Regions from separate parts of the Xenorhabdus aichiensis genome, predicted to be linked through region 2. Evidence: predicted binding sites of a transcription regulator. Region 2 holds the regulator's gene; the other holds the start of a gene.
What was found. Region 2 encodes sigma-54, which starts transcription at its own class of promoters, with help from an activator protein. Its sites were predicted from a motif close to GTTGGCACANNTTTCGCTNT; they were not measured.
Positions count from the first base shown of each region.

Region 1: glnA (glutamate--ammonia ligase) is a predicted target of sigma-54. The motif match lies at 3,675-3,694, and genes of this name have one in related genera.

Region 1 is NZ_JAQRFO010000004.1:76,595-91,991, forward strand. Features, by position in the region: gene glnG (nitrogen regulation protein NR(I)) at 1-881, opposite strand, end outside; gene glnL (nitrogen regulation protein NR(II)) at 906-1,949, opposite strand; gene glnA (glutamate--ammonia ligase) at 2,143-3,552, opposite strand; gene PSI22_RS03390 (autotransporter family protein) at 4,220-6,967, opposite strand; partial or broken gene PSI22_RS03395 (glutamine synthetase beta-grasp domain-containing protein) at 7,790-7,939, opposite strand; gene PSI22_RS03400 (RCC1 domain-containing protein) at 8,324-10,090, opposite strand; gene PSI22_RS03405 (hypothetical protein) at 10,238-11,791, opposite strand; gene PSI22_RS03410 (hypothetical protein) at 11,964-13,205, opposite strand; gene PSI22_RS03415 (hypothetical protein) at 13,640-14,854, opposite strand; gene PSI22_RS03420 (hypothetical protein) at 14,923-15,397, opposite strand, start outside.
Region 2 is NZ_JAQRFO010000038.1:27,978-43,374, forward strand. Features, by position in the region: gene murA (UDP-N-acetylglucosamine 1-carboxyvinyltransferase) at 1-161, opposite strand, end outside; gene ibaG (BolA family iron metabolism protein IbaG) at 215-469, opposite strand; gene mlaB (lipid asymmetry maintenance protein MlaB) at 601-936, opposite strand; gene mlaC (phospholipid-binding protein MlaC) at 938-1,567, opposite strand; gene mlaD (outer membrane lipid asymmetry maintenance protein MlaD) at 1,601-2,107, opposite strand; gene mlaE (lipid asymmetry maintenance ABC transporter permease subunit MlaE) at 2,112-2,894, opposite strand; gene mlaF (phospholipid ABC transporter ATP-binding protein MlaF) at 2,905-3,708, opposite strand; gene PSI22_RS15555 (calcium/sodium antiporter) at 3,940-4,917, shown strand; gene kdsD (arabinose-5-phosphate isomerase KdsD) at 4,942-5,910, shown strand; gene kdsC (3-deoxy-manno-octulosonate-8-phosphatase KdsC) at 6,013-6,576, shown strand; gene lptC (LPS export ABC transporter periplasmic protein LptC) at 6,596-7,183, shown strand; gene lptA (lipopolysaccharide ABC transporter substrate-binding protein LptA) at 7,164-7,697, shown strand; gene lptB (LPS export ABC transporter ATP-binding protein) at 7,704-8,429, shown strand; gene rpoN (RNA polymerase factor sigma-54) at 8,495-9,934, shown strand; gene hpf (ribosome hibernation promoting factor) at 9,958-10,245, shown strand; gene ptsN (PTS IIA-like nitrogen regulatory protein PtsN) at 10,399-10,866, shown strand; gene rapZ (RNase adapter RapZ) at 10,947-11,798, shown strand; gene npr (PTS phosphocarrier protein NPr) at 11,816-12,088, shown strand; gene alr (alanine racemase) at 12,531-13,763, shown strand; gene rnk (nucleoside diphosphate kinase regulator) at 13,969-14,379, shown strand; gene pmbA (metalloprotease PmbA) at 14,431-15,397, opposite strand, start outside.

The sequences.
Region 1 (15,397 bases), on a different contig from region 2:
AACTTACCTTCCGTCACCCGCTGTTCAAGGTTCTGGTGGGTGGCGGCAATAATGCGCACATCAACTTTTACCGGTGCATAGCCACCCACCCGATAAAACTGCCCTTCCGCCAGAACTCGCAGTAAGCGAGTCTGGATATCCAGCGGCATATCGCCAATTTCATCTAGGAATAGCGAGCCGCCATTAGCTTGCTCGAAACGCCCGTGTCGGACTTGATTGGCGCCCGTAAAAGCGCCTTTTTCATGACCAAACAGTTCTGATTCAATCAAGTCTTTCGGGATCGCCGCCATATTCAAGGCAATAAAAGGGGATGAAGCTCGTGGGCTGTGGCGGTGCAGCGCGTGGGCGACCAACTCTTTTCCCGTTCCCGATTCACCATTGATTAAGACACTGATGGAGGAACGAGAAAGCCGGCCGATAATCCGGTATACCTCCTGCATGGAGGGGGCTTCCCCAATCATCTCAGAAACAGAGGCTGCTACTTGCGGATTGCGCGATGATTGATGTTGTTCGCGGTAATGACTCAATGCTCGCTCAACCAATGCGACAGTTTCATCAATATCGAAGGGTTTTGGCAGATAATCGAATGCGCCTTGTTGATAGGCACTGACGGCAGCATCCAGATCGGAATGGGCCGTCATGATAATGACGGGAAGCTGTGGATGGCTCTGTTTTATCTGATTAAGCAGATTCAGGCCATCCAAACCCGGCATGCGGATATCCGACAGCAGAACTTCTGGGCAGTCCTGTGAGAGTGCCGTCAGCACGGAATCGGCATTTTCAAAACTGATGCACTCCAGATCTGCGCCACTCAGCGCCCGTTCAAGTACCCAGCGGATAGAACTGTCATCATCAACGATCCAGACTTTTCCTCGTTGCATTATTCTCCCCTATTTCTTGCTCGGTTATTTCTTGATAGGCAGGTAAATGGAAAATTCCGTGTGACCCGGCCAACTGGTGAATTCGATTTTGCCAGCGTGTTGATCGATAAGGTTACGGGCGATGGATAACCCAAGTCCAGTTCCTCCTTCATGCCCACTGACCATGGGATAAAATAGCGTATCCTGAATGTTGGGAGGAATGCCCGGGCCGTTGTCTTCAATATCAATTCTGGCTACCAGACGATAGCGTTCACCATGTAAGGTGATTTGGAACGCGGTTCGGGTTCGCAGGGTGATCGTTCCGCCTTTCTCCCCCAAGGCCTGTAGTGCATTGCGGGTCATATTCAGTAAAACTTGTTCAATTTGATCAGGATAATGCGCCAGTTCTGGCAGGCTGGGATCATAATCCTTGATCAAAGTGACATTAGCGGGCATTTCCAGTGATACCAACTGATAGACTCGTTCAACCACATGGTGGATGCTCTGGCTGATCCGGGTTCCCGGATGCTGTGGCCCCAGCAATCGATCAACGAGGGCGCGCAGCCTGTCAGCCTGCTCAATAATCACTTGGGTATATTCCCGCAAGGCGGGATTGGGCAATGCTTTTGCGAGCAGTTGAGCCGCTCCCCGCAGCCCGCCAAGGGGATTTTTTATTTCATGCGCCAGCCCCCGAACCAATTCCCGCGCAGCCGCCTGCTGTGCCTGTTGTATCTGCTCTTGGCTTAAACGACGCTGGCTATCCATAGGAGCGAGTTCCAGCAGAATAAACTGTTCGGAAATGGGTTGGGCACTGAGCGACATCACATGAGAGTGATTATTGATCACCAATATCACTTCGTTATCGGTAAAACCATGACCCCTGATCAAACTGGAACGCATCAATTCTGTGTCCAGTGAGAGATAGCTGAATAGTACCGGAAGGGGAGTGCCGAATAATTTACGCGTACTTTGTGCCAGTAGTTGCATGGCGGAATGATTGGCATAGCGGATAATCAAATCGTTATCCAGTACCAAGACACTGTTAATCAGTGAGTCGAGTATGTGTTCTGCTTTGGGAAAATCAACCATCGTCATCCAACCTTTGCACTTTTTTGGTGCATTGTACCTTATTCAGACATAAATCGAGCAGTCTCTCCGTTCAGTCTGTGATTTGTTCATCAAGTGTCATCTGCCGTCGCAAACGTGCGGGAAAAGGACCCATCCGAAGATGGGCCAAAAGTTTCACGGCAACAAAAAAGGAAAGTTGTAATGCCATCAGGCATTACACACTGTAATACAGTTCAAATTCCAGCGGATGTGGCGTCATGCGTACGCGTTCGATTTCACCATGCAGTAATTTGATATAAGCATCAATGGCATCATCAGTGAAAACACCACCACGTGTCAGGAATTCCCGGTCTGCATCCAGAGCGGCTAACGCGTCATCCAGAGAAGAGGCTACGGTTGGGATCTCTTGAGCTTCTTCTGCTGGTAGGTCATAGAGATTTTTGTCCATCGCATCGCCAGGGTGGATTTTGTTGATGATGCCATCAAGACCTGCCATCAGCAGGGCAGAGAAGGACAGATAAGGGTTTGCGGCCGGATCAGGGAAACGCACTTCAATACGGCGGGCTTTGGCGCTTGCCACAACCGGAATGCGGATGGAAGCAGAGCGGTTACGGGCTGAGTAAGCCAGCATCACTGGTGCTTCAAAACCCGGTACCAGACGTTTGTACGAGTTGGTGGTTGGGTTGGTAAAGGCATTCAATGCACGGGCATGTTTGATTACGCCGCCGATGTAGTAAAGCGCCAGTTCGGACAGGCCACCATATTTATCACCTGCGAACAGGTTGGTGCCATTTTTGGACAGCGACATGTGGCAGTGCATACCAGAGCCGTTATCGCCTACCAGCGGTTTTGGCATAAACGTTGCGGTCTTACCGAATGAATGGGCCACATTGTGCACCACATATTTGTAAATCTGGGTTTCATCCGCTTTTTTGGTCATAGTATTAAAGCGGGTCGCGATTTCATTCTGGCCTGCGGTCGCCACTTCATGGTGGTGAGCTTCAACCACCAGCCCCATTTTTTCCATTGTCAGACACATGGCTGAACGCAGATCCTGAGAGGAGTCCACGGGAGGAACCGGAAAATAACCGCCTTTGATGCCCGGACGGTGGCCTTTGTTACCGCCTTCATAGCGTGTTCCACTGTTCCATGCGGCTTCAACATCATCAATATGGTAATAACTACCCGAAATGGAACTGCCGAAACGAATGTCATCGAACAGGAAAAACTCAGGCTCTGGCCCAAACAGGACCGTATCAGCAATATCGCTTGCACGCAGGAAATCTTCCGCACGTTTGGCAATAGAACGCGGATCACGGCTATAACCTTGCATGGTGCCGGGTTCCAGGATGTCACAGCGCAGGATCAGTGTGGCATCACCAAAGAAAGGATCTCGCATTGCGGTCGTTGGATCTGGCATTAACACCATGTCGGATTCATTGATCCCTTTCCAGCCACCGATAGATGAACCGTCAAACATTTTGCCATCTTCGAAGAAGTCTTCATCAATCTGGTGGGCAGGAATGGTGATATGTTGTTCTTTACCTTTGGTATCAGTAAAACGTAAGTCAATAAACTTCACCTGATGTTCTTCAATCATGGACAAAACATGTTCAACGGACATACTGAGTTCTCCTGGTTGACATCAGCCTGATAATACGGAGCAAGGAACATGCGGCGTTATCTAATGGGCTGATGATGTGTCTCTGTATAGGGTCAATGCTTATAAAATTGATACTTATGAGTACTGCGAAAAGCGTGCCAACTTTTTAAAAGTCTTTAAGATCAGCAGATGAGTGGGTTGGTGGGTAAAAACCGAAGAGATCACAGTCAAGTTTTAAGTAAAATTGCACTAAGTTAGTGAAATTGGTGGGCAAAAAAACAAATTTGCACCATTATGGTGAAAAATAAGGGAAGTGCAGACCATTTTGACTGATGTGTGAGAGTATAAAATCTATGGTTACCTCCGTTTTTGCAATACTCATTTTGATGTATGGCTGGCTTGCATAAATCTATCCGGCGTCATTATAGGCAAGGCTGCCTGCGCCTCGATGGGTTCTGCGCCTGATGTACCTAAAAATCTGTGCGGCTTCAAAGAGCCATTTTTATGCTTAGTACTACAGCCGTAAAGATTGTAAAATCAATGTATTATCAGATACGCGATAAACTGAGAACTTATATGACCTTAACCAGAGACATTTCTCTTGCTCATATAAAAGCTTTGAAAACTCTCACCGTGGGACATCATTCCCACGGTTTTCTGTTAATTCCAGAGGCAGGTACTGACTGAATCACCATGTCGTCTTTATGCCGATTTTGGCCTTCAACTCGTAGCTGTCTGCAAAATTATTCAGGCTGGTGTTGGCTGAGGCCTGACCATAGACGAAAGATTTTCCATTATCCCAACTATAGGAACCTCCCGCCCCCCCGTCCCCCCAAGTTCGGTCATTGCCACTGATAAAGGCAACATCGGCGACGTTAGTCAAGTCATTACGCCCCAAAACCTCCTGATTAATATTGAAAAAACCATATAAATGTGTGGCTTTTTGACGATAGTCTATCGTCGTGCCTACGCGAAATTTCAGACTTTCGCTTCGGTCAAAATGGATTTTGGCTCCAAACGGATCATGAAATCCATTCATATTTATGGAAGAGAACACGAGTTGTGCTTGTGGGGTCAATGACCATGCCTGATTTAAGTCAAACTCTTGTCCTGCTTCCAGACTCAATGCATACCCTAGCGCGGATTTACCATTTCCCAAAGACCGGCCAGCAGTCTTTGAATTCAGGTCATTGTCAAAGTAGGTCATCTGGGCTAGGCCATCCAAATAAAACTTGTTCTTGCCGTACCACGTACTTGTCGTACCCAGCGTATAACCATTTGCACGAATGTTACCTTCACCATGCACAGAGCCGGCATTTGCATCAATATTCGAATATTGCAGGAAAATACCGCCCGTGACTGAACCTTGGTTATTTTCATAAAAACGTTTGTCCATGCCAACTTGAGCACGGAACATATTATAGGTGGTTGCATCCGCGTCGGATGTAGAGACACGTGGCGACAATTTACCGTAAGTGGCGGTCATTCGCCCCCATACCCCATTGGGTATCTGGCTTGTACTATCGTCTGTGCTGTCTTCGCCAGCGGGGCTTCTGAACTCACCTATGCCAAGCACCCGATCCTTACGTCCTCCGGTTCGGTCACGCAAGGACTCTGGTGCATTCAGAATCTGCAACATGCGTCCATAAGCCTCGTAAACGCTAACGCCTGCCTGGTATGCGGGTTTTGAACCGCCCGACGATGAGCGCAGATACCAGTTTTCATCTGAATTGTCGGTGCCATTCTTATAAAGACGGTAGGCATAAGCACCCGCTACAATAGTTGGATCACCCTTATAACTATAGTCACCAACCAAACGAAAATTTCCGCCCGATGCACCTTGCATATCAACAACTTTGATACCTTTATCTGTTGGTGCACCCGTTCCACCGACATTGTTGATCACGAGATGAGTTGTACCCGATGTGCTGCCCTTCAGCACAAGTCTGTCAGTCTTTGAGTTATCACCTCCCAATACAGTCGATAAAACCACCGTACCGTTATTACCACTATAATCACGCGTAATCGTCAGCATACGCCCTACAGCGTTGTTATCTCCGCCAACCACGACTCTACCACTGTTATTTAAAGCGGAAATTGTCGTATTATCGCTACGGTTGAAATAAAGATCTCCCTCATTATCTATATTGTTGGAAATCTTTCCCGATGTATGTCCGTCGCCTAAACGTAACTTACTTCCCGATAATATCTTAACAATTCCGACATTCATGTCGTGGGTGTATGTCAGGTCTAGATTTTCCGCAGTAGAGCGGTTACCCCCAATCGTAACAACGGAATCTTTCGTTCCAGAGACATCGCCTTTAAGGATTGCCTTCGGGCCATACAGATAAAGGCTGGCGCTTTCAAGCTCGACATTGCCAGTGATCGAACCGAAATTGTGAATACCATTAGTAATTGTGCCAGCATTATATAGAGCATGTTGATCCCCTTGTATCACGCCTGTATCCAGATTCGTGATGGTATCAATAACACCTTTATCGTCGATATAAATACCATTTCGCTTTCCACGTATGGAGGAAGCGTTGGTAATCTGTTTAATTTTGGACGGCCTGATCGGGGAATTCACATCCAATGAAGCCATGCCTTGCCCAGTGACCTGAATGGCATCCTCATCGGCAGTTATTCCTTTGCTCCCAAACTGATTATTGAGGTTTTCGAGATAACCTCCTTTGTTAATAACAATGGCTTTGGATCCAGTCACTATTCCATAATTATTGAAAGTGCCGGCATTACTGCCAGATTCGATAGTAAACGTTGAGTGAGTATGGTTGGAAATACTCCTCTGAGACAATATTCCATAATTATCAAGAGTCTCAAGTACTGCCGTTGTAACAGATATCCCATAAATCGATCCTTCCTTCTGATTCAGGATGGTATTTACTCGTCCGTATTGACCATTATTAATTGAGTCAAACGCCTGCTGGATCATTATTGAATTAAGTAACTTCTTAGGATCATCACCTATGGATTTGATTGAGCCATAGTTATCCAGCATCTTCATATGACCAGAAACCCATATGGCTCCGTTCACTCCACTTATGGTTCCATGATTAAGCAGCTTTTCAACAGAACCACTGTAAGTTACTGTGACTCCACTTTCTCCTTTCAAAATTCCGTTATTTTCAATGTGATCGACGGAAGTAACCGGAGCCATATTATTGCTACCGCCGACATTGACAGCATTGTATTTCAGACCATATTTATATGATTGTTCTGGCGGCCCTAGGGGGATATCAATTGATACGCCTTTATCGATAGTAAGATTTTCGCCATTTGAGAGATTACAGGGTTCTGTCCTATCTTCGGAAATTGTGGTTTTACATGGTGAGGCCGCTATTGCATTAACGCTCATTCCAGGAAAAAATAAAGCCACTTTAAGGGCTATTGGCAATACAGCGTATCTGTATATTCTCATAAGAGGAATTCCTAAATAACCTGTGTTTCGTTTAAGTCAGGGAGCTAAGCACCTGATGTTTATTACTACCCGCAGCCAATATAATTGTGCTTGAAACTCATTATTTGGGTAGTGGGTGTGCAACTCGTTCTAATTTATGTGGTACATGTATCAGTATTATAGCAATTTCTATATATGCAACATTTGTATCTGGTAGCCGGATGATGTGAATATCTTTAAGCGTGGCATACAATGTGTTGATTTGCATAAAATATAATATTTAATTGTATATTGAATTATAGGCAAGCCGCTATGCGGCTTGCCTGGTTACTGATAATGTGTCTTCGTTCAAGTTTACTTTGGTAGTTATCAAATTGTGTGTCAGACCAAGTTACTATTCACCTGAATCAGGTTTTCCTCTCTCCCTTAAAATAAAGGAAGGCACCACATGCAACCACCTGTCAAAATCTGGTTGATGATTTTTATTATTACGGGGTTGTACGCCGGACAATGGCATTCGATTAAGGAAGCCATTAGGCTATAGATACCTCTAACCCTTTAGAAGTGACAGTCAAATAATAAAGATATTGTATCCATCTGGGAGAAAATCCCGTCGTTATTTTAGAACGTGGTTACATCAGTTATTAAATGCTCTATCAAGTCATGCTAAGTATCATAAACGATGGAATATAGATGAGTTATATAAAATTTCCAAATCAATATTAGATATTGAGGATTTTCATTCACATACTGAGAAAGGCGTCAGACAGGAAATTCAGGCGAATATATTATTACTCAATCTGACAAGAATATCTGAAAATGACCTCAAAGGCAGGCGAAATGATACATTTTTCCATCTTCAAAGAAGTCTTCATCAATCTGGTAGGCTGGGATGGTGATATGTTGCTCTTTACCTTTGGTATCGGTAAAACGTAAGCCAATAAACTTCACCTGATGTTCTTCAATCATGGATAAAATCTGCTTAATGGACATACTGAATTCTCCTGGGTTACGTCAGCCTGATAGAACGATGCAAGAAGGATGTCATTTTATCTTAAAGGGGCATTTCTGGATGATCAATTTTTATAAAACCGGTGTTGCATAGAGAAAAGCGAAAAGTGTGCCAACATTAAGAAATTATTTAATATCAATATATTGTTATTTGGTGACTAAAAAATCACGGGGAAAGAGGATAGTTTTTAAATATACTTGCCCCAAATCGGGGAGTGGAGAAAACAGAATTACACCCTAATGATGCAGTTGAGCGTTTGATCAATATATGTAAGCAATAAGGCGCAACCTGTCATATAACATCAACGTTGATTGCGCCTTCTGGTTTAGAGTGAACTAACTATTATTCTGGTATCAGATATCATCTTAATCCATATAGTAGGTCAGCTTACCCTGTAATAGTGCTTGTATTTCATTACTATCTCCACCACCATCAGAGCCACCCCAGGTATGGACTTTGTTATCTGCTGTCAGAGCAAGAAATGCTGTCCCTGTTGCGTAGATGGCCCTTACATTCTTTATTTCAGGTTGGGGTATAAAGTTAACGCTACTAGGTTCAGCATTTTGCCAGGTTAATACGGTACCATCTTGACGTAATGCCGCAGATGCATTAGCTGAGCAAGTTATTTGAACCACATCCTTGAGAGCTACAAATTCCTCGTACACTGGGCCGTCGTTATAATTCTGCACTCCAGCCCAATATACTTTGCCATGTGGAGGGGTGCCTCCTGGCATAAGAAATTTTTGTTTAGTGGTTGCTATATCTACTCCATTACTAAATGAGTCGCCATCGAAGCTGTAGCCTGTGGTCGACCAACTATATAATGTACCATCACGGTGAACTGCGTGATTACCTATTGGCCCCCCAAGGTGATTAATAAAGGGAGTAATTGAAGCAGCTTGTATAAAATCTTGATGTGGGGGATTAAAGTCGCCAAATACACTCAAATCACCCCAAGTAGAAAGATCACCACTTTCGTCTATAACGGCGAATCCCCTTGTTGACATTGATGTAATGTAACGTGGTTTCGAAATAGAAGAATAACGCGGCTCTATATTCCAGTTCTCCATTGATGAACTCCACCAACTTTTTATCTGTTCCGTACCGGGATTATATATAGTAATAGCCAAACTATTTCCTACAAAAACATTCTTCCCATCTCCAGGATAAGTATAAATACCAGCCATTGTTCCCCAGGCTTCCATCTGCTGGTTAGCTTCCGAGACAGCAAAAAAGCTATTTCCACCTGCTCCCACATCATCAAAGGAACCAGTAGGGAGGTTAGAGCTATTAGAATCACCGTGATACCATAATGTACCTGAACCCACATTAAGCCCAGCATAAGAGGGGCCATTTGTAGTAATGGTTTTAACTCCAGGTTGAATATAGGAATTACCGAAGGTTCCTCCCCAACCGACCATGGTGTTGTCATTGAGCAGCACAGCAAAAGCAGAGGGATATTGCTCTTCCATTGGATCGTTAAAATCTGCCTTTGGAAGACCTAGCGTACCACCATTACCAAACACATTGATTGGGTTTATTTTGAGCTTGTTACCTTGTTCGTCTTGAACTGAAATGGGGAGCCACGGAGCAGAATCATAGAAAAATGGGGAATTAATATGTGAAAAAGGAGAAGTGAATGATGGTGTTCCACCTATATAAGTCCATGTTACTGGATGTGGATTACCCTCTTTAGTCCAAGCAGTCAGCCGCTGTGGTGCTTTAAGCCCATTAGCTACAGCAAGGTCAGCATAACGAGCACCCATAACGATAAAGGGTTCTTTGTCTGATGGCTGAGAAGATGTACCATTAATAACTTTTACATATAAAGGTTCCGAGTATTCAACATTACCAAAGTATTGTTTACGAGTATAGGAGGCTACATATTCCTGAGCTGGAACATCGTTTTTGTGAATTTTTCCGACCAAGATAGGATCAGCTAAACCATGAGGGTCTGAAACTTCATAGTTAAACTCTTTAACAAAATTAAGAATAATAGTGTCTTTGTTACTTATTCCTTCGTATTTAGGGACGTACAATGAAATATAATCATCTATTTTAGATTTATCTAAAACACCATCTTTAACTCCAGAGATAATGGGTGCAGCCAGTAATGCATCTTCATTAATCATAATTCATTCCTTTAATTAATATAAGTTATACAAAAGAAAGTAAAGTTTTAAGTTCAGATAAGAAATAATAATGTAAATAAAAATATCATGATTATCTAATGAATAATAATTATCACATTTATATATTATATGGTGATGTCATTGTATTTAACATTCAGGCGGTGTACCTTCATTAGCTGTACTAATTCTTCCTTTCCAAGATTTTGCTTGGATGGTTCCATTGTCACTTGTGGCTTGGTAATCAAATTGAATAAGTCCTGCATGACAATCTTCATATTGACCACAGCCATTAAGAATATTATATGGAATACTGATTACTCCGACAGCGGTTTTACCATCTGGCCCTGGTGTTTCAGGTATTTTTCCAGGGTAAGTTTTATGAGGACTGCGATAATTTGCAGTGATATTCAGTTTTAAATATATTTTGCTTCCTAATGGTGGTTTGGTTTTATCATCAGGATCGTTCGTTCCTGTAATTAGGACAAATAACCCCTCGCTATGTTTATTTTTATAATAATTAGATATATTATAGCAGTTGACAACATTATTTTCATTAAACCCAATGCATTCTGTGGTGGGAAATTCTTGTATAATATTATTTTGGTCATCATGTCCAAAACTAGAGTAAACCACACATTTATCATAATAAGTTGGAGCTGGCCAGGGTTCTCCTGAGTATGTTAATTCTAATGATTTTGAATATAAAATATTGCTATTGTTATGGGAAACGGTATAGGCGAATTCAATAGTCATATCTATGGGAAACATAGAATAGGGAAGTGGTATTTTATAATCTCCAAGATTGTTAATATCTTCAACAGTATAATAATAATCATTATATTTTCCATTGACTGAAAAATGAATGACATCACCTCTTCTACAATCATTATATTTTTCTACTTTGACAAGAAATGTTGTTTGTCCTTCATTATTTAATTCACCTCCATTAAACCCATCTATTCTTGGAGCTGCCAGTTTATCATTATCATCCGGTGTATTCTTATCAAGAATTTGCAATCCCCCTTCTGATTCTATTTGCCCGGATACACCATATACTTCAGTGTACAAACTAAGAATCAGTGCTTGAGATTCTTTAGGGTATACATGTAAAATTAAACGTCCTTTTTTATCTGTATTTAAGATCATTTCATTATCATTATTAAATGATAAAACATTTATTTTATTTATATTATCAGATTTATAAAAATTAACCTTTTCCAAACTGAAAATAGAGTTGGCAGAGATTACAACAGAAAGATTAGGTATTGATTTTTGATTTTCGTCTTTAACGAATGCTGTAGCTCGGACAAATTTCCCCTTTGGGGGAATATTTTTATTATGCGGAACCTGTATGTAATGTGAATCCCATTTTAAAATTAAAGAATTATGATCTAGAGTCCTGGCTGTGTATTGGATGGGTATTGTGGGGAAGTTATCATCTGATGAACCTATATCAAAAGTAATAGTATCACCATCATTGACTTCCGGTGATACTTGTAAGTTAACAATAAACAATCCTAATCCATTACCCAATTTTATATTAGAGGAGTCTATATATATGATAGCTGTATTATTACTTAAATAGAAGTCTGTCTCAGGAGATATAGATGTATCAGATGTTAAAGTAACTGTAATAGCTAATTGTTGGCCTATGATAACACTAGAGCCGCTAGGAAGAGAAAGTTGCATATTACTGGGCATATTAACCACCATGTTTATTTTTATTCATGTAATAGCTTATATTGACATGAGGACATTATCTTAGATCAATTTTTATAATCAGAGTATGAATATATATCAGTTTATGTAAAATAATTTAAAACTATATTAATATAATTTTCTCATACCCTGTATCTAGTATTAATGATGTTTTTTAAGAGTATATATCAGTGTCAATTGTCGCTTGCCAAATGTTTCCATATGTTACATTAAGATCGGTGTCTTTCCCAACTTGATAGTCAAAATAAATCATACTTGATCTATCTTCATAAGACTCCCGATCTTTCAATAAATCATGTGGTATTGGAAATATTAATTCTACATTTTTTCCAGCATTTCCTGCTGCATATGGCATTATGCGTGTACGAGACCAATGAATAACTCCGGTTTTTGAATTAATATATAAATTTAAAGTTACTTCTGAGCCTAGAGCCACTTTTGTGCTGTCATTAGGATCATTGGTACCAGTTATTTGTACAAATAATCCTGCGAGATCATTAGTTTTTTTGTATTGAGATATCGTATTATCATCAACAGTATCATATACAATGCTGTCAGGAAAAATCCCATAACTAGAATACACTTGGCAAGTATCGTATATCCTGATAACATCTGCCCAGGGTTGATTTTGTTGATTTCCTTTGTAAGTCAAAGTCAATGGTCTAGATTTATATTTAGTTATATCTCCTAGGGCTCTGATGACAATATAGCTAAAATAGGAAAAATGATCTTTTTCTTTCTCAAAAATGTCATAAGGTAATGGAAAAAATTTACTTAAATAACTTTTACCTGAAATTTGAATGACATTACCAGTATATTTATTATTAACGATAAATAGTATGTAATCTCCATCCTGAACATTGTCATACTCTGGAATCCTGACTAAAAATTTACTTTCCCCATCTGATATTAGATCTCCTTCAATAAAGTTGAGTATTTCTGGTTCTGGATACTTTTCAGGAATTTCATCTAATGTATGATCAACAATATATATTGCATGATCTGCTGGAATTGGTTTTGTGTCTCCTAATATTTGAGAAAACAATTTAAGTATTAAATTCTCTGATTTTATAGGATGTATGAAAAATAAAACATTACCTTGCTTATCTGCTTTTACAAAAAAACCTTCATAGTTTTTTTCAGATACAGTTGTAATTTCTGTTCTGTTATTAGACTCATATATTTTAATTTTTTTTAAATTGGAATTAGAACTATCAGAAATAAATATCTTTTTTCCACCTAAGGGCTTTCCATGTATATCCCTGATAGTTGCTGTTACTTTAGTATATATTTCATCTGTATTATTATTGGATGATTGAGAAATAGATATAAAAGGAGAATCAATGTGTAATATTAATGATTTTAGATTCACGATATCTTTAGCAGTATTAACCATATTTCCCTCTATTATTTATATATTAAAAAATAAAATGACAAAAATTTAAATTTAAATTTAATGCAAATCTATATTTATTAAATGAGTTAATAACATAGTAGGTTTGTTACAATTAATCTAAATTATCTATAACCCATTGTATAATGAAAAATAGTTATCACTAATGTATCTATTACTATAGTAATAGATCTATATCATCTTATGATAATCACCATTATGAAATTTTTTAAAACTTCATAATTACAGTGTATTTTACGTCAAATGGTGATTTAATAGTATTAATACTAAGGTCGTAATTACAAAAAAACAATGTTACAAAGAGAGTGATAGCAATATGTTTTATCTATAATCCCATTTTATTTCGTTGTGATAATAATATTGCCAATTATCACAACCACACCGATGAATTGTTTTGTTAAGGCCAGAAATTATCATTAGTCATCATCAGTTTCAATTTCTGCCGACCAAATTTCTCCATATTGATCATTGCCGTCATAAAATGTATAGTCAAAGTAAATATAACCTACTCCACCATCTTGATATAGTTTAACATCTTTAACATCATCGAATGGAATATGAATAACAGCGGATGTCCTACCTGAAGGCTGTACCTTTATTTTTCCTGGATAAATTTTAGCATAACTCTTATCTATTGAGTTTAGATATAACTTCAAAGTTACAGGAATATTTAATGGGACTTTATCTTTTTCTCTATTAGGGTCTTGAGTACCTAATATTTCAACATATAATCCTTTTTTCTGGCCATTTGGGTATTGCATTATTGCAGCATAATTAATTGAACTATCATTTGGGATTATAGCATCTGATTCAGTACCAAGGCTGGTATATACGATACATGCAGCATAATTTCTTTCTACTACTGGAACTGGTTTATATATAACACCTCCTTTATAAGTTAAAGGTAATGAAACAGATTTTTCCTCTAATATATTTCCAAAACCTCTGATGATAACATAGAAGAAATTAGAGTATACATTTTTCGTGAAAATATCATATGGAATTTCAGTTGAGGTGCTTGAATCATTATTATTATCTACTCGAATAAAATATTTCGTATATTCTCCATTTACAAAAAATAGAATGTAATCACCTAGTGTTTTTCCAGGGTAGTGTGGAATATCAATTTCAAATTTAGCACTCCCATCTGATTTTAGATACTCCCCCCAAAAATTAATTATTTCAGGCATATCAAACTTTATTTTCATGCTGTCCAGAGAATTATTAACGATAAAGATTTTATGTTTAGCAGGCATTAACCTTGTTGAGTCGACTATATTTGTATATAAGTTTAAAACAACAGGAAGAGATTGATGTGGGTGAATAAAAAATAATATATCCCCACATTTATCCGTTTCTATAGAGAATCCTTCTCTACCATCTTGTTTTACTGGGGTAATTTCTTTATTTTTGTCTGAACCATAAATTTTCACATTCTTTAAATTTCCAGAAATAGAATCAGATACAAATATGGAAATGTTAGGTAAAGAATTACCGTATATGTCTTGAACTTTTGCGGTAACCTTAATTTTTCTTCCATCAACACCTTGAGTAGATAGATTAGGAACAGCCAAAAATGGAAAACACACATCTAATCTTAATGATTCAAAGTTTATTTTATTACTATTCATGTAAGTTTTCTTTTTAGTGTGATAATGGAATTTATTAGGCTAATTCAAGATTAATTTTTATTAATTATTTATTCTGGTCGTGTGTCAATCAATCCTTCCCAAATTTCCCCATAATTTTTTTCATTTCCAATGTTAAACTCATAATCAAAATAAATACTACCTGGACCACCATTATCATAGGGGTAGATTTTATTCAGAAATTCAAAGGGAATATGAAAGGACAATGATGCAATGCCTTGACTATCGACCTTTATTGGCATAGGTAAGGTCCAGGATTTATGGGTATTACAATTTGATGACTGGATATATACGTTTAGTGTGACTTTAGAATTTAGTGGAACTTTTCCTGGTATATTATTCCCCCCTAATACCTCAACAAATAATCCAGTATTTGGTGTGCTTGGATTGTCCAAATATCTTTTTATACTATCATAACTAATACCTGTGTCAGGTTGTATCTCTGCTTTACCAATACCAAGGCTGGTATATACTTTACAGAGATCATAATCTCTTGTTACATTTGTAGGAGGATTATATATTGCA
Region 2 (15,397 bases):
ATGGTGGTATCAATATCTTTTAATTCAGGTACATTCTGTAATTCAACTGGCTCTTCCGCCAGCAGCGCTGCGAACAGAATGGGTAATGCGGCATTTTTTGCCCCGGAAATAGTAACCTCACCCGATAAGCAGGTAGGCCCTTTCACTCGAAATTTATCCATCTTAATTCTCTTGTTCAATTCAAAGTGTGCTGTTCGCGGCGAGGCAAACAACCTCAAAATCCCTGAAGTTTGCGGTCACGCTGCCACTTTGCAGGTGTATAAGTCTTAATCGACACGGCATGAATACGATTATCAGCAATGTATTCCATCAGAGGGGCGTAAACAGCCTGCTGTTGTTTGACACGGCTCAGGCCATCAAAAAACTCGCCAACGGCAATTACCTGAAAATGGCTGCCATCACCGCTAACAATAGCGTCATCAAGTGCCAGTGCTTTCATCAGCACTTCTTTAATTTCATTAGTATCCATAATTTGCTCACACTCGTCGTTAAAAATAATAATAGTCGCCTATCCTAATGGAAACCAGACGACTCTTAAACCAAGAAAAACGCCCTTGTAAGAGGATGACTTACAAGGGCGATAATTATGGGAAAAGGGAATTACATGTCAGGCATATCAGCATCAAAGAGACTTTGCAGGCCATAAAGTGCTATCAGTGTCTCCAGGCGTTCACTTATGCCAGAAAATGTTAACCGTTTGCCACGTTGCTGCATGTCTCCTTTTAGGCGGACAAACAACGCCAGCCCCGTGGAGTCCACATGCTCAAGCCGAGAAACATCAATATTTTTGATCTCAGCCAGAACGCTGTCTTTTTGCTGCCAAAGCGGAAGTAAACTGTCACGATCCAGTGTACCGTGAAGAAATAGTGTACTTCCCGTTTGTTCCCAACTTATCTTTCCGTCATCAGACGTTTGGCTTATTTCCCGGTTTTTCATGTCACTTTTTCTTTTCTAAAGTGATTGGCGTTTTCGCGCTGATTTTCAACTGTTCTGTCAGAGCATCAATCCCTTTCTGGCGCAGGATATCTGCCCATTCATTCTGCTTGGTCGTGATCATGCTTACGCCTTCCGCAATCATGTCATAAGCCTGCCAGTAACCTGTCTTGCTATTTTTACGCCACTGGAAATCCAAGCGAACAGGCGGCTGACCATTTTCATCAGTAATAGTGACCCGGATAGCCGCTATCGTCTTGCCCTCCAATGGCTGTTCTGGCGCAATCTGGTAGTTCTGGCCATGATACATCGCCAGAGCCTGACCATATGCCTGCTCTAAATAAGATTCAAACGCCTTGAAATAGGCTTCGCGCTGTTCAGGCGTCGCCTGCCCGTAGTAAGTTCCAAGAACCAGTGCCCCTGCATATTTTACCTGCACATAAGGCAACAGTTCTTCACGCACAATCTGACGCAGAACTTCTGGGTTTGCCTGAACTTGAGGCTGATCATTCTTCAAACGGGTGAAGGTTTTTTCTGCTGCATCTTTCATCAATGCGTAAGGGTTGGTTTGATCAACTGCGCTGGCCAATGGTGCAACCACCAACAGCGCAACCATAAGTAATCGCTTAAACATAAATGCTATCTCTCCTAAGCCGTGGATTGCAGATTAATGTGCCGGAGCTGAATCAGATTTTGCCTGACCACCGTCACCGCTTTTATATAAGAACTGACCGATCAAATCTTCAAGCACCATTGCAGATTTAGTGTCCTCAATACGATCTCCCCCTTTCAACATGGATACCCCCATATCAGGGTCATAAAAACCCACATTCATTGCAACATATTGCTCGCCCAATAGCCCTGATGTCCGAATAGAAAGCGAGCTGGTACTTGGAATATTGTCGTACTGAGTAAAAAGATCCAGTTCAACCTGTGGAGTATAGGTTTTTTGATCCAGCCAGATTCGCTCTACACGACCAATCACAACCCCACCAATTTTTACGGGTGAACGCACTTTCAGTCCACCAATATTGTCAAATGCAGCAGATACGCGATAGGTTGTCTGGCTACCAAATGACCGAACATCAGCTACTTTCAAACATAAAAAGACGATTGCAACCAGTGCAATCAAGACAAAACACCCAACCCAAATTTCATTTTTCTTGTTTTGCATCGATTTAGTTCCCAAACATCAGTGCTGTCAGCACAAAATCCAAACCCAATACTGCCAAAGACGCATGAACTACTGTGCGCGTCGTCGCCCTGCTGATCCCTTCTGATGTTGGGATAGCATCATAACCATTGAACAGTGCAATCCATGTGACCGTAATGGCAAAAGCTACGCTCTTAAGAAAACAGTTAAGCAAGTCTTTTTGCCAATCCACCGCCGATTGCATCGAAGACCAGAAAAAACCAGCATCAATGCCTTTCCAATCCACACCTACTATCGCGCCTCCGATGATTCCAACGGCGACAAAGATCAGCGACAGTAAAGGCATACTGATAAAACCAGCCCAAAAACGCGGAGCAATTACCCGACGCAGCGGATCAATCGCCATCATTTCCAAGCTGGAAATCTGCTCCGTGGCTTTCATCAAACCAATTTCTGCGGTCAAAGCTGAACCCGCCCGACCCGCAAACAACAGCGCCGTGACGACTGGCCCCAATTCACGCAGCAGTGACAAAGCCACCATCATGCCCAGGCTACCCTCAGCACTGAATGTCGTTAAAACCAGATAGCCCTGTAAACTCAGAACCATACCGATAAACAAACCGGAAACCACGATGATCAGCAGTGACTGAACACCGACGCTATACAGCTGCTGACATAATAATTTCCATTGTTTGGCGGGTTCTGGCTTACCAATGATTGCACTGAAAAGCATAAAGCCAGCACGGCCGAATGAGGCCGCAACCTCGATCGCTCGTTTGCCCAGCGCAGCCAGTGCCCGTGTTAACATCAACATTCCATTATCCTAATAACTCAGTTTTGTAATCCCCCGCAGGGAAACGGAAAGGCACCGGCCCATCAGCAATGCCATCAAGGAATTGCCGTACCCGATGATCCTGATTCATTCTTAACTGCTCCGGTGTACCTTCTGCAATGACCGTCTTCTCAGCCACAATGTAAGCATAATCAGCAATACTCAATACTTCAGGTACATCGTGGGAAACCACAACACAGGTGACACCGAGCGCATGGTTAAGCTCATCAATTAATTTGACGAGAATGCCCATCGTGATAGGGTCCTGACCAACAAAAGGTTCATCGAACATAATGAGATCGGGATCGAGTGCTATCGCCCTCGCCAATGCAGCCCGCCTAGCCATGCCGCCAGACAATTCCGATGGCATCAAGTGCGCAGCCCCACGCAGCCCGACGGCCTCCAATTTCATCATCACCGTGGTGTGAATCAACTCCTCGGGCAATTGAGTATGCTCACGCAAAGGAAAGGCGACATTGTCAAAGACATTCAGATCCGTAAACAGCGCACCTGACTGAAATAACATGCTCATTTTCTTACGGGCAGCATAGAGACGTTGGCGGGACAATGCCGGAATATTATCGCCATCAAACCAGATCTCGCCGCGTTCAGGGCGGATCTGCCCACCAATCAGGCGCAGCAGGGTAGTTTTCCCTATGCCTGAAGGCCCCATGATGGCAGTCACTTTTCCTTTTGGAACGGTCAGATTAATATCAGAAAAAATCGGGCGTTGACCACGAGTGAAATACATGCCGCAGATCTCAATAAGATTTGCTGTTTGTTGACTCATTATTTGATAGCCCCTAACCGTTAATAAAACTTGTTTCTTACTGTTTTTAAATAATCAGTCATGCATACTACAAAAAAATTGCCAAATTTGCGTTAGCAAAGTTATGACAAATTTTACTTTTTACCGCTTGACCGTCAGAATATATAAGTCTAGCTGAATAAACATTTCATGTTTAAAAATCAACCATTATTAGCATTATGTTCGGAATAAATTTTATTTAAGGAACACCCCATGTTTCTGACTATTGCCCTGCTCATTACCGGGTTGATTTTACTGGTGTATGGCTCTGATAGATTAGTATATGGTGCTGCGGTTTTTGCCCGCTCACTGAAAATACCCCCCTATATCGTCGGTTTGACAATCATGGGAATCGGAACTTCACTGCCAGAATTGATGGTGTCTATCACAGCCGCTCAAGATGGGCTACCGAACATGGCTGTAGGCAATGCCATTGGTTCCAATATTACCAATCTGCTACTGATTACTGGCGCTGCATCACTCATTCGACCGATCACGGTGAAATCAGATATCCTGCGGCGGGAGTTGCCGCTGATGTTGCTGATTACTGCATTTGTAGGCTATATTCTGGCCGACAACTACCTGAGCCGCCTAGATGGTATCGTCCTATTACTCACCGCCTTGTTCTTTATCTCCCTAATGATCAAAATGACAACGATTTCCCAAGACGATGGCCTAGACAGCTATACACAGGAACGAGATGCAGAATTACCCGTCGAAGGCAACAAAGGCATCGCACTTCTCTGGGTTGTTTTAGGATTGATTATCCTCCCCATTTCTACCCGCATGGTGATTGACAATGCGGCTGTGGTTGCACGTATTTATGGCATCAGTGAGCTGATTATTGGCCTGACAATTCTGGCGGTAGGAACCAGCCTGCCTGAACTTGCCACTTCGATTGCGGCGGCCATTAAAGGCGAGAATGATATGGCGATGGGCAATATCATCGGCTCAAATGTTTTCAACATCACCCTCGTATTGGGTATCCCCGGTATACTTTCACCCAGCGCCATTTCACCTCAGGCCTTTTCCCGAGACTTCTGGGTCATGATGGCTGCCAGTGTGTTATTCACGATATTCTGTCTGGGGAGAAAGCATCGATTGAACCGATTAAACGGCGTCCTGTTACTGGGCTGTTTTATCGCTTATTTTGTCGTACTTTTTGTTTCTAATTATTACGGTACTGATTAATTGCCGATGACGTGGGAAGTAAAAATGTCTAAGATCGATTTTCAACAAGCAGGTAAAAAAGTATTACAGGTCGAACTCGACGGATTGGCAGAACTGGAACAATACATTAATGAAGATTTCAGCCGGGCCTGTGAGTTGATGTTTAGCTGTGAAGGAAAAGTCATTGTCATGGGGATGGGCAAATCCGGTCATATTGGACGGAAAATTGCCGCCACATTTGCCAGTACGGGTACGCCCTCTTTCTTTGTCCACCCCGGTGAAGCCAGCCACGGCGATCTCGGTATGGTGACGTCAAAAGACCTCGTGCTGACAATCTCCAATTCCGGTGAATCCAATGAAATCCTTGCCCTGATCCCCGTCCTCAAGCGGCAAAAAGTTCCACTCATCTGCATGACAAACAACCCAAACAGTAGCATGGGGAAAGCTGCCGATATCCATCTGTGCATCAAAACGCCACAGGAAGCCTGCCCGCTTGGGCTGGCGCCCACCACCAGCACGACGGCGACACTTGTCATGGGGGATGCTCTGGCCGTTGCGCTCTTACAGGCCCGTGGCTTTACCGCTGAAGATTTTGCCCTTTCCCATCCGGGCGGCACACTGGGACGCAAACTTCTATTACTGACCAGTGATTTAATGACCACCGGCGATGATATTCCCCGTGTTCCTTATACCGCGACACTACGTGAAGCCTTGGTTGAAATCACCCGCAAGAAACTGGGAATGACCGTCATCTGCGATGACGATATGCAGATCAAAGGGATTTTCACTGACGGGGATTTGCGCCGTGTTTTCGATATGGGAACCGATTTAAACCATGCAAACATCTCTGATGTTATGACTGCCGGCGGTGTCCGCATCAAGCCCCATACACTGGCCGTTGATGCCCTGAACCTGATGCAGTCACGCCACATCACTTCCCTTCTGGTCACTGACGGTGACAAATTGCTCGGCGTACTGCATATGCACGACCTCTTGCAGGCGGGGGTAGTATAAGGTCGGTATATACCCAGCAGAGAAAGATGAAGGGTTAGAGTATGTATAAAGCACAGGCAATGGTATAAGCAGCTGTGGTATAAACCTTAAGAGAATTCCTGAATGAGTCAAAAAACGTATCTGGACACCTGTTATGGCCCAGTCAACGAAGAAATTATCGAAAAAGCCAGTAAAATCCGTCTACTGATTTGTGATGTTGATGGTGTGATGTCAGATGGCCTGATATATATGGGCAATCAGGGTGAAGAACTGAAAGCCTTTAACGTTCGTGATGGTTACGGCATCCGTTGTCTGATTACCTCAGGTATTGAAGTCGCTATCATTACTGGCCGTAACGCTAAATTGCTGGAAGATCGCGCACAAACACTGGGTATTACACATCTTTACCAAGGACAGAGTGATAAGGTTTTGGCGTATAAGGAACTGTTAGATAAACTAACGTTACAGCCAGAACAAGTCGCTTATATTGGTGATGATCTTATCGACTGGCCTGTAATGGCACAAGTTGGGTTATCTGCTGCGGTTTCTGATGCCCATCCTCTGCTGCTGCCAAGAGCGGATTATGTGACTCGGATTGCAGGTGGCCGTGGTGCAGTCAGGGAACTTTGTGATTTGGTGCTTTTCGCTCAGAATAAGCTGGAAGGTGCCAAAGGGTTATCAATATAAGACTAAAATTGAAAAGAGAATGAGCAGAATTCAATCCTGGCTGATCGGAACACTGGCATTGATCGCGCTTGCGCTGATTGGCTGGAACTTATCCAATTTAAATGAAAACGCTTCATCGCCGATTGTGGATGATGGGCATCCCACTTATCAAACACAGGAAGCCACTTCTTTTGTCTATGATCCCGAGGGCAAGCTGGCTTACAAACTGGTGGCAGATGATGTACAGAACTATACGGAAACCAAACTGACTTGGTTTACCAAACCCATATTGACAACCTTTGCCCCCAATAGCACTGCCGAAACACCGACATGGACAGTACGCGCAAATAAAGCAAAGCTGACCAACGATAACATGCTCTATCTGTACGGCTATGTCCAGCTGGATAGCCTGACCGATGCATCACAACTGCAACGGATCACGACAGAAAATGCGACCGTCAATCTGGTGTCTCAAGATGTCTTATCCGACGACCAAGTCACTCTGATTGGTGTCGGCCTGAAATCTGTTGGCATGAAAATGCGTGGCAATCTGCGAAACAAAACTGCTGAATTGATTGAAAAGGTGACGACTCACTATGAGATCCCAAATGAACAACCTAATCCGTAATACCGTTATTGCCAGTACCCTGTTTGCAGTCAGCCTGCCCGTACTGGCATTGAAAGAAGATACGAAACAGCCCATTACCCTTAATTCTGACAGGCAATCTTTGGATTTAACGGGGAACGTAGCCACATTTACGGATAATGTTAGCGTAAAACAAGGCTCAATCGACATTCATGCGGATAAAGTCGTTGTCACTCGCCCAGAAGGGGATGCGAAAAAAACCGTTATTGAAGCCTACGGTAATCCGGCGACTTTCTATCAGTTACAAGATGACGGCAAACCCATCAAAGGGCATGCCTCAAAAATGCGCTATGAGATGGATAAAGAGCTGATGACGCTGACAGGTAATGCCTATCTTGAACAACTCGACAGTAACATCAAAGGCGATAAAATCACCTATCTGGTGCCAACACAGCAAATGGAAGCCTTTAGTGACAAAGGTAAACGTGTTACTACCGTCCTGTTGCCTTCCCAGCTACAGGAAAAAGGTTCCAGTGTTAACAACAAGAGTAAATAACGACGTATGGCAATTTTAAACGCAGAAAATCTGGCAAAGGCTTATAAGGGTCGCAGGGTCGTTGAGGACGTCAGTCTGACCGTCAAATCAGGCGAAATCGTGGGTTTGCTTGGCCCCAATGGTGCAGGTAAAACCACGACCTTCTACATGGTGGTCGGCATTGTGCCACGTGATACTGGCACCATCACCATCGATGATGAAGACATCAGCCTTCTGCCGCTACATGAACGCGCCCGCCGAGGGATAGGCTATTTACCGCAAGAGCCTTCCATTTTCCGTCGTCTGAGCGTATTTGACAATTTGATGGCAGTCTTGGAGATCCGCAAGGATATTACACAAGAACAACGAAAAGAGCGGGCAGAAGAATTGATGGAAGAGTTTCACATCGCCCATCTGCGTGACAATCTGGGACAGTCACTTTCCGGTGGTGAACGCCGTCGTGTGGAAATTGCCCGTGCTCTGGCCGCCAACCCGAAATTCATTCTTCTGGATGAACCTTTTGCTGGCGTCGATCCCATCTCCGTACTCGATATCAAAAAGATCATTCAACATCTGCGGGACTATGGGCTGGGAGTTCTGATTACAGACCACAATGTCCGTGAAACACTGGATGTCTGCGAACGCGCCTATATCGTCAGCCAAGGGCAGTTGATTGCCCACGGCTCCCCGGAAGAGATTCTCAACAACGAGCAGGTCAAACGCGTTTATCTGGGTGAGGGTTTCCGTCTTTAATCCTGATTCTGTCAGGCGTCATTCAGGAGAGATTCCAGAGAAATTCAGGAGAAAGTGGTAACGCTATGAAGCAAAGTTTGCAACTCAGGCTCAGTCAGCAACTGGCGATGACGCCACAGCTCCAACAAGCTATCCGTTTGTTGCAACTTTCTACGCTTGAGCTTCAACAAGAGATTCAGCAGGCTTTGGAAGCTAACCCACTGCTTGAACAGGATGATCTGCATGAGGAAATTGACAGTCAGGAATCCCCTGATGCGGCAACTGAGGTGATGGATACCCGCGAAGCGCTTGAACAGAAGGATATACCGGAAGAACTGCCATTGGATGCCAGTTGGGATGAAATTTACACGGCTGGCACCCCTTCGGGGACAAACAGCGATTACAGTGCTGAGGATTTTCCCGTCTATCAGGGTGAAACCACTCAAACACTGCAAGACTATCTGATGTGGCAGGCAGGATTGACGCCGTTTACTGAAACGGATTCTGCCATCGCCACCTCCATCATTGATGCGATTGATGATTCCGGCTATCTGACAGTTTCAATCGAAGAGATCCTTGCCAGCATTGGCGATGATGAGCTGATGCTGGAAGAAGTGGAAATCGTACTCAAACGCATACAGCATTTCGATCCGATTGGTATTGCCGCCCGCGATTTACGTGAATGCCTGCTTATTCAACTTTCAGTGCTGTCAACAGAAACACCTTACCTGAACGAAGCCAAACTGGTTGTCAGCAAATACCTTGAACTATTGGGCAATCGAGACTTTCGTAATTTGTTACGTCAGAGCAAATTAAAGGAAAACGCCCTGAAAGAAGCCATCGATATTATTCAATCATTGGAACCCAAACCCGGATTAGTGGTCAATACAGGTGAATCCGAGTATGTTATTCCTGATGTGCTTGCTCATAAAGAAAATGAAAGCTGGCAAGTCAAACTGAATACCGATAGCATCCCCCGTCTGCGCATCAATCAACACTACGCAGCGTTGGGGCAACAGTCCCATAGTGAAAGCGACAGTCTGTTCATTCGCAATAACCTGCAAGAGGCCAAGTGGCTGATAAAAAGCCTCGAAAGCCGTAATGACACATTATTGAAAGTTGCCAGCTGTATTGTTGAGCGGCAACAGGATTTTTTTGAATATGGTGCAGAGCACATGAAACCGCTAGTACTGGCAGATATCGCCTATCAGGTTGAAATGCACGAATCCACCATTTCCCGTGTGACAACACAGAAATATCTGTATAGCCCACGGGGCATTTTTGAATTGAAATATTTTTTCTCCAGCCATGTCAATACCGATAGCGGAGGTGAAGCCTCTTCTACTGCGATACGGGCACTGGTGAAAAAACTGGTCGCGGCAGAAAACCCGGCCAAGCCACTGAGTGACAGCAAATTGACCAGCATACTGGCCGAACAAGGCATTCAAGTAGCGCGTCGAACTGTCGCAAAATATAGAGAGTCGTTATCCATCCCGCCTTCAAACCAACGCAAAAAACTGGTTTGAACAACACAGAGAAGGAAAACACTATGCAACTCAATGTCACAGGCCACAATATTGAAATCACCGATGCATTACGCAACATTGTGAATACAAAATGCGGCAAACTGGATCAATATTTCGATAAAATTAACCTCATTCAGGTCATACTCCGAGTGGAAAAAGTGCAGAAAATCGCTGAAGCCACGGTGTATATCAATGGAGGTGAGTTGCATGCAAGCTCAGAGCATGAAGACATGTATGCGGCAATTGATGCGCTGGCAGATAAGCTGGCACGTCAATTGACCAAACACAAAAGTAAATTGAGACAACATTAACAGCTTTCTGGCAACGGGGCTGTCATAAACTCATCACTGTTCTACCTACATACCCAATAGATTTCAGATGAAAGGTATAAGTATAAACAGTGCATCAATACCGGGTGCCTCCAGTCAGGCATCCGGTATTACAGGCCCTAAGTGAATAAAGAAATGAACAACGAAACAGATTTACCACTAAGCTCGGTGCTTTCGCCCGAATGTACACGCAACAACGTACCTTGTTCGAGTAAAAAGCGCGCCTTAGAGATTATCAGTGAACTGGCATCAAAACAGCTTGGATTACCGGAAAATACCGTATTCGAGGCCATTCTTTCCCGCGAAAAAGTGGGCACCACAGGTATCGGCAACGGGATTGCCATTCCTCACGGCAAACTGGATAAAGAGTGCTCACACAATGCCGTTGGCGTGTTTCTGAATCTGGAACAGCCTATTGCCTTCGATGCCATCGATAATCAGCCTGTTGACTTGCTATTTGCTTTATTGGTGCCGTCTGACCAGTGTCAGACCCATTTACATTCACTATCATTGATTGCAAAGCGTCTTGCAGATAAGAATCTCTGCCGCCGCCTGCGTTCAGCACAAAGTGACGAAGAGCTATATAAAATCATAACTGAATAAATAGCGATTAAAATTATTGGGAAGCAACAAAACAGCAGCGGTTCATTAGAACCGCTGAGATATTAAAGGGGAGTCATCTCATGGTGCTGATGATAGTCAGCGGTCGTTCCGGCTCCGGTAAATCCGTTGCCCTGCGTGCGCTGGAAGATATGGGGTTCTATTGTGTCGATAACCTGCCAGTGGTCTTATTGCCGGAACTGGCAGGCACACTGGCTGAACGCGCTATTTCAGCGGCGGTTAGCATAGACGTGAGAAATATGCCGGAGTCGCCAGAAATTTTCGAAGAAGCTCTGACGAAACTGCCGGACACGTTCTCGCCACAATTGCTGTTTCTTGATGCGGATCGCAACACCCTGATCCGCCGCTACAGTGACACGCGTCGCCTGCATCCACTATCAAGCAAAAATCTGTCGCTGGAAAGCGCTATTGATCAAGAAAGTGACCTACTGGAACCCCTGCGTTCACGGGCAGACTTGATCATCGACACCTCTGAAATGTCCGTGCATGAATTGGCAGAAATGCTCAGAACACGTTTACTGGGCAAACGCGAACGCGAACTGACGATGGTGTTTGAGTCTTTCGGCTTTAAACATGGCATTCCGATTGATGCCGATTATGTTTTCGATGTGCGTTTCCTGCCGAACCCACACTGGGACCCTAAACTGCGGCCAATGACCGGTTTGGATCGTCCTGTGGCTGCCTTTTTGGATCGCCACACAGAAGTACACAATTTTATTTACCAGACTCGCAGCTATCTTGAACTCTGGCTGCCGATGCTCGAAACCAATAACCGCAGCTATCTCACCGTGGCAATTGGTTGTACGGGTGGTAAACACCGTTCCGTCTACGTCGCTGAACAATTGGCGGACTACTTCCGTTCCCGTGGCAAAAACGTGCAATCACGTCACCGCACACTGGAAAAACGTAAATAATATAATAACGGCAGAGCATGACAGTCAAAAAACGGCTTGAAATTAAAAATCGGCTTGGTATGCACGCCCGACCTGCAATGAAACTGCATGACCTTGTGCAGCAGTTTCAATCGCAGGTCATTCTGCGCAACAGCAGCAATATTCAAGCCGAAGCCCACAGCGTGATTGCCATGCTTATGCTGGATTCCGAACAAGGCAGTTACATTGAAGTCGAAGCGACGGGGTCGGATGAGCAGCAGGCACTGGCCGCCATTATTGAGTTATTTAATGCCGGATTTGATGAAGAATAAACACTTTCCTACTCTTCCCTACCCTTTTCTTCCTTTTAAACACTGAATCATCTCACTATAAAATGCCATTTCTTAAGCGAAATATCGTTTTTTCGCAGTTCCTACCATTTACGACTATATATCGTTCAAATAATACCATTGTCGAATAAGCAAACAATTATAAATATTCAACAATGGATACCAAGTGTAAAAATCAACCCAGAATCACGCCATATTCCTCTCATTATTCCCTCTGCCAGCCATCATCCATAGAAGATCATTAACATTTTAAAGTATAAATTTAGCTTATAGTATTGCCTATTTACAAATAGTATTCCTATTACAATCAAAGTTCCCCCCATAAAGCTTAACCATATGAAATTAATTAATAAAAAATTTATCATTAAGGGGTATTCACACTCGGAGCATTTTACAGTTCAAATATTAAACCGGAGATTACTTCATGCGTTTTAATAAAACCACACTGGCAATCCTTCTTGGCCTGACCCTGTGCCAAGGCACTGCTCAAGCCGCCCCTACGCTTTCTTTAGACAATACTCAGGCAGAACACGTTGCAGCTACTAACAACGCTTGGGTTGAAATCAACACGACGACTTTCGAAAATAATATCCACACACTACAAAGCAAACTGACAAAAGACACCAAAGTGTGTGCGGTTCTGAAAGGTGATGCCTACGGTCATGGTATCGATTTACTGATGCCCTCTATCATCAAAACAGGCCTACCTTGTGTAGGAATTACCAGTAATGAAGAAGCTCGCATCGTGCGCGAAAGCGGCTTCAAAGGGCAATTAATGCGCATCCGTGCGGCGGCCGCGACTGAAATTGAAAGTACGCTGGGCTACGACATGGAAGAAATCGTTGGCGATCTAGAACATGCTAAAACCATTGATGCCCTTGCCAAAAAACACGGCAAAACAATCCGTGTCCATTTGGCTCTGAACACTGGACGTATGAGCCGTAACGGGCTGGAAATGAAAACTGAGCAGGGTAAACAAGAAGCGCTGAAAATCACTCAGTTGCCTAACCTGAAACTGGTCGGCATGATGAGCCATTATGCCCTCAAAGATCTGGATGCGATCCGCGAAGGTGTGAAAGATTTCAAAGAACAAACGGCTTGGTTGATCAAAGCCGCCAATCTGAAGAGAGACGAAATCACTCTGCACGCTTCAAGCTCTTATGCGTCAATCCGCGTACCGGAAGCACAATTCGATATGGTGCGGGTCGGCAGTGCACTGTACGGCGTTCTGACCCCTGAGTACCCAGAATTCAAGCCGCTGATTCAGGTAAAAACCCGTGTTGCTTCTGTTAAACCCTATCCTAAAGGTAATGGTGTCAGCTACGACAACACCTACATCCTGAAACGTGATTCCAAACTGGCTAACCTGCCTGTTGGCTTCTCTGACGGTTTCAGCTCCAGCCTGTCCAACAAAGCGTTTGTTCTGATCAACGGTCACCGCGCTCCTGTTGTCGGCCTCGTTTCCATGAACACTGTCATGGTCGATGTGACTGACTTGCCTGATGTGAAGAGTGGCGATGAAGTGGTCATCTTCGGTAAACAAGGCAAAGAAGAAATCACTCAGTCTGACATTCAAAAATGGGGCGGAATGCATCTTGTTGAGTTATCTTCCATTTGGGGAGAAACTAACCCAAGGATCGCCACTACAGGCGCATAATCCACGGTTTAAAATGATATCGGGCTGTTCTTCCGCTCTGTGTAAATTGACCCAGTTCCATTAACAACACAAAACAGTTCGTGATCATGATCTCTTTATTTTCACGACAGAACAGCCTAATATCAATTTAATTACTTTTAAAATAACACCCCCCTCCTTGTGATGCGGGGTGTTATTTTGTATTGAGCCTAATTTGGAGCGTGGTATGAAAAAACCAAAAATTATTATTAACGAACTCGATGCGGAACGTTTAGATTCGCTGTTGGAACAACCTGCCTTTGCCAATACCAGCATTGCAGAGGCACTGAATGAAGAATTGGATCGAGCTGAAATTGTGTCTCCGGTTGAAATTCCGCCGGATGTTGTCACAATGAACAGTGAAATTCGTTTTATTGATTTGGGTAGCAATGAAGAGCGTGTACGCACTCTCGTTTATCCGGCTTCCCTACAGGATAGTACCAAACACCTGTCTGTCATGGCACCTTTAGGAGCCGCCCTTTTGGGTCTGCGGGTGAATGATGAGATCACCTGGGAACTGCCAAACAGTGAAAAAACCCGGATTAAAGTATTAGAAATTATTTATCAACCCGAAGCCGCGGGTGAATATCATCGCTAGCTCACAGCCAGTCCAGTAGGCCCCAGACTGGCTGTTGTTGATTGAGTATCCCTATTGACCGGCGATACTCATTTCCGGCAGCAGTACCGAACCACACTGAATATTACTGCGTGTTTCGATATCATCACCGACGGTCACCATATTCGCCCACATATCTTTCAAATTGCCTGCGATGGTGATTTCACTGACCGGATACTGGATCTCGCCATTCTCAACCCAGAAACCAGATGCACCACGGGAATAATCGCCAGTAACCGCACTGACACCTTGCCCCATCAGCTCAGTAACAATCAGGCCCGTTCCCATTTCACGTAACAAAGCTGCAAAATCCAGCCCTTGACCCGCAATGCGCCAGTTATGAATACCCCCTGCATGCCCCGTATTCACCATGCCCAGTTTACGGGCTGAATAGGAAGTCAGCAGCCACGTCTGCAACACACCCTCTTTGATAATATCACGTGGTGTAGTACGCACACCTTCACTGTCAAAAGGTGTTGAAGCCAGACCTCTGAGCAAATGCGGCTGCTCTTCAATCGTCAGCCACGAAGGTAAAATCTGCTTGCCCAAGCTATCCAGCAGGAAAGAAGATTTGCGGTAAATGCTACTGCCGCTGATCGCCCCGACCAAATGACCGAACAGTCCCGTAGCCACTTCCGCAGAAAAGATGACAGGCGCTTTCATGGTCGGTAACTTACGTGCACCCAGACGAGAAAGAGTACGGCGAGCACACTCCTGCCCAACCCATTCCGGTGATTGCAATTCGTCAAAACGGCGGCCGACGGTATAAGCATAATCACGTTCCATATTGCCATCTTGTTCAGCAATCACACAGCTAGACAGAGAATGGCGGCTTGAACAGTAGCTTTGCAGCATACCGTGACTGTTGCCAAATATCCGTATACCATAATGGCTGTTAAAACTGCCGCCTTCGGTATTGGTGATACGTTGATCTGCCTGCAATGAGGCTTGTTCCGCACGGGCAGCCAGTTCGATGGCAGTATCCGTATCCAAATCAGCC